DNA from 2 places in the Arthrobacter sp. T2-23 genome. Region 1 is predicted to be linked to the other one. Evidence: predicted binding sites of a transcription regulator. Region 1 holds the regulator's gene; the other holds the start of a gene.
The links. Region 1 encodes LexA, which represses DNA repair genes until DNA is damaged. Its sites were predicted from a motif close to TCGAACANNTGTTCGA; they were not measured.
Positions count from the first base shown of each region.

Region 1 (2,198 bases):
AGCCAGCAGAATCAACGGCAGGCCGAAGAAGACGAAGCGGCCCCGGCGGGTCAGCCGCAGCGGCGCCTGCCTGGGCGCGGCGGCAGGCACAGCCCGCTGCCCGCGGCCCGCTTCCTGCCCGTCGAAGATGCCGTGCGGGCCGAAAGCCTCGAACCGTGACGCCTGCACGGGAACGGAAACCAGTGAACCGGAAATAGCGCTTACTGCTGACATGAACTGAGCCCTCCTGGACTTATCTGTGCCGCCCGGCGTACTCCACGTACTCGCCGCCAATCGGCCGAACCATCTAAAGCAAACCTGGACCGCAAATCTTGATCACTACGTTCGAACACAGAACCGAACCGCATGATCCCGCTCCTGCGACTCACTTCGAACACATATTCGAACTTTGTAGTTTCTGTTTTAGCACTTATGAACGAACATTGTCGAGACTCGCTAGAACAAATGTTTGAAAAAGCGTGTCTGCTGGCCTACTTTTGAACCAGCAGAACCACTTGTGGTGATCAACAGCAGTTGATCAGCGGGGTCTGACATTTTCAGACCAGTTGGTCCCGGCAGCCCACGGCGGCCGGGCGGATCGGAAAGGCGTGGCGAACATGGCAGCACAAGCCGCCGGCGGGAGGGCCGCCCAGCGGAGCCCCCAGACCGGCCGGGCGCCGAAGGGCCTCACCGTCCGGCAAAAGAAGATCCTGGAGACCATCCAGCGGTCCGTGACGGACAACGGCTACCCGCCTTCGATGCGCGAGATCGGCGACACCGTCGGCCTCGCCAGCCTCTCCAGCGTCACCCATCAGCTCTCGCAGCTGGAAAAGCTCGGTTACCTGCGGAGGGATCCCAAAAGGCCCCGCGCCATGGAAGTCCTTTTGCCTCTGACGCTCGACGAGGGCGCTACCAAGGTCTCCGGGGTGGCGAAGTCCACCGGCCTGCGGGCCGTCGGCGGCGTTGCGGTCTCGGAACTCGCCAGCGCCACCGACACCGCAATGGTGCCCTTCGTGGGCCGGATCGCCGCCGGAGGCCCGATCCTGGCCGACCAGGTGGTGGAGGACGTGATGCCGCTGCCGCGCCAACTGGTGGGCCACGGCGAATTGTTCATGCTCCGGGTCGCCGGCGACTCGATGATCGACGCCGCCATCTGCGACGGCGACTGGGTGGTCGTCCGGCGCCAGAACGACGCCGTCAACGGCGACATTGTCGCTGCCCTGCTCGACGACGAGGCAACGGTCAAGACGTTCCGCCAGCGCGACGGCCACACCTGGCTGCTCCCGCAGAACACCCAGTACGAACCGATCCTCGGCGACCATGCCGTCATCATGGGCAAAGTCGTCTCGGTGCTTCGCTCCCTCTAGCGCCGCCGGCAGGCTGCGCCCGGCACAGAGAGGCCCCGTCCGAGTTTTCCGGACGGGGCCTTCGTCGTTGGGTGACCGGGGCTAGGTGGCCGTCTCCTTTGCCGGGGCTTCCTTGGCCAGGCGTGCGAGGGCGGCCAGGGCCACCGCCGGGTCGGTGGTGGGCCAGAACGGCGGCAGCGCGGCGCGCAGGAACCCGCCGTAGCGCTCGGTGGACAGCCGGGAATCCAGGACAGCCACCACGCCCTTGTCCGACGTCGAGCGGATCAGCCGGCCGGCGCCCTGGGCGAGCCGGATGGCCGCGTGGGTTGCAGATACACTCATGAAGCCGTTACCGCCGGCTTGGGCCACGGCCCGGGAGCGGGCGGTCATCAGCGGGTCATCCGGCCGCGGGAACGGGATCCTGTCGATGACCACCAGCCGGCAGGAGTTTCCGGGCACATCGACGCCCTGCCAGAGCGACATGGTGCCAAAGAGGCAAGTGTCAGGCTCGTCGGCGAACTGCTTTACGAGTGCCGTCATGGTCGACTCGCCCTGGCAAAGGATATTGAGGCCCAGCCGTGGCCGCATGGCCTCGGCTGCTTCTTCAGCGGCACGCCGGGAGGAGAAGAGGCACAGCGCGCCGCCGCCGGAGGCCCGGATCAGTTTTTCGAGCTCGTCGAGGGCTTCGGGGGACGTCCCGCGGCCCGGCTTGGGCAGGTGCTTGGCGACGTAGAGGATGCCCTGCTTCGGATATTCGAAGGGGGATCCGACGTCGACGCCGGTCCAGCTCGGTGCGCCGGGACCGACCAGGCCCAGGCCTCCGGCCGCCGGTTCGAAGGCCGAGCCGATGGCGAGGGTTGCCGAGGTCAGCAC
Region 1 covers NZ_AP027917.1:794,507-796,704, forward strand. The annotation lists gene ACZ5Z0_RS03660 (LysM peptidoglycan-binding domain-containing protein) at 1-213, opposite strand, end outside; gene lexA (transcriptional repressor LexA) at 597-1,346, shown strand; gene ACZ5Z0_RS03670 (ATP-dependent DNA helicase) at 1,428-2,198, opposite strand, start outside.

Region 2 (2,198 bases), 700 kb from region 1:
CATCCGGATTGCCGGGACGCTCAAGGCAGACAGCGCCGAGGTCCGTGCCCCGGGCCGCGTGGAGCGGGTCCTCGAACACGTCAAGGCCACGGCGGAGCAGAAAGATATCGACCCGGAGATCGTCGAACAGACCTACCGGGCGATGATCGACGCCTTCATCCGGCTGGAACTGGACGTCTACAAAGCCTCCAGCTAGGGCTGTCCGGCCCGGCTAGAGCGACTCCTCGACGGGCACGTTGGCCTGGTAGTCCCTGCCCTCGCAATCGCTGTACGCCGTCATCAGGTGGCCCTTGGTCAGCCCCATCACCGTGCTGATGGGGAAGTTCCCGGTGATGGTGTTGCCGGAGTGCTCCACGCCCTTGAGGTCAAAGTTCTCCTCCGTGCCGTCATGGCTGAAGCAGAAAAAGGACACGGCCTCGCCGTTCATGAACTCGATTTCCATCCGGCGCTGGTGGGAATGGTCTGGAGTGGCGGCCACGAGCCCGACGACGTAGGCCCCGGAACTAGGAATGTTCCCGTCTATATCGAACTTCGCCACCAAGGTTGAATCCTTGGCGGCGATGCTGACGTGCTTCAGGAGTGCGCTGTGGGAGCTCATGGCTCAATCCTGCTACCTGCGCCTGCGTCCGTCCACCCCCGATCTATGTTTTGTCCGCGCCCCGGCGTAGACTGGAAGTAATCGAAGATATATTCGAATAAAGGCTTGTTTACCTACGCTTGTTTACCTACGTGGGTTCTCGCCTGGGGTCAGCACTTTCCGGGAGGCGTTATGGGGATGTTCAGCGAGTCGGTGGACGTCGCCTGCACCCCGGAGGGCCAGCCCCAGTCCCTTGTCTGGGCAGGACAACACTACGAGGTCTGCGCCGAACCGGTCCGCTGGTTCGAGCGGCGCCAGTGGTGGGCAGAGGAACAGCGGGCACCGCTGGGCGGCGGACCGGGGCTGGTTGACCACGAAATCTGGCGCGTCCAAGTCCGGGACGCAGGAAGTCCGGCGCGGACCCTCACCCTTGACCTGAGCCGGCACATAGGCAGCGGGCGCTGGCGGCTGCTGCGGATCCACGATGCCCTGCCCCCTCTCCGGAAACCCGAATCAGCATGAGCTTCACCCATCTACACGTCTCCACCGCATTCAGCGCCCACTATGGGGTGTCCTGGCCGGAAGAACTGGCCGCTGCGGCTGCCGCGGACGGTGCCACGGCGCTCGCCTGCACGGACCGCGACGGGCTCTACGGCACCGTCAAGCACCTGAAAGCCTGCATGGCGGCGGGCCTGGATCCGGTGGTCGGGGTGGACCTTGCGATCTACGACGACGAGGGCGACCTCCGCACCCAGGTCGGGGGACGCGTCGTGGTGCTGGCGCACGGGCAGAACAACGGCGCAGGGTACCGGGCGCTGTGCCGGCTGGTCTCCGACGCCCACGCACGCACCACAGGCAAGGCACAGGGAGCGGTGCCCGTGGCCGTGACCCGGGCGGAGCTGGCCTCGCGCACCCTGGATCCGCAGACCCTCAAGCCGGTCCTGACCGTCCTGCTCGGCCCGGACTCCGACGTCGGCCGTTCCATGGGTGGCCGGCGCTACCTTCGCCCCCGCACACTGTTCAAACGCTGGCTGGAGGCCATGCCGTCCGGAACCCTCGCCGCCGAGGTCGTCTCGCAGCTCAGCCCGCCCGGCGAACCCCTGAGCACGGCCCATGCCGTGCGGATGCTCAAACTCGCTGAGGAACACGCTGTTCCCGCGGTGCTGACCAACGCTGTACGGTACTGTGCCGAGGACGGCGCCGCGACGGCGGACGTGCTGGACTCCGCCCGCACGCTGAAGTCCCTGCCCGAGCTCTCCGCCGCACCCCAGCTGCAACCCAACGGACAGGGATGGTTGAAATCCTCCGCCCAGATGCTGCAGCTGGGCAAGGAAATCATGCACACCGCCGGGTACGGCGCCGCGGACCTGAAAAGCCTGCTGGCCCACACCGAGGCGCTCGCGGACCGGTGCCGGATGGACCCTGTCACCGACATGGGGTGGAAGCGGCCCGTGGTTCCTGAAGCTTCGGTGATCGGGATTGCGGGGGATCCGCTCGTGGAGCTCACCCAGCGCTGCCAGGCCGGGATCAGCCGTCGCTTCCCCGGAATCACCGGGAAACCCGCGGAAGAGATGCGCGCCCGGCTGGAGCATGAGCTGCGGATCATCGACAGCCTGGGCTT
Region 2 covers NZ_AP027917.1:91,333-93,530, forward strand. The annotation lists gene ACZ5Z0_RS00480 (chorismate mutase) at 1-196, shown strand, start outside; gene ACZ5Z0_RS00485 (hypothetical protein) at 212-598, opposite strand; gene ACZ5Z0_RS00490 (DUF6504 family protein) at 770-1,099, shown strand; gene ACZ5Z0_RS00495 (DNA polymerase III subunit alpha) at 1,096-2,198, shown strand, end outside.
Region 2: the regulator LexA is predicted to act here: its motif matches at 680-695, upstream of ACZ5Z0_RS00490 (DUF6504 family protein).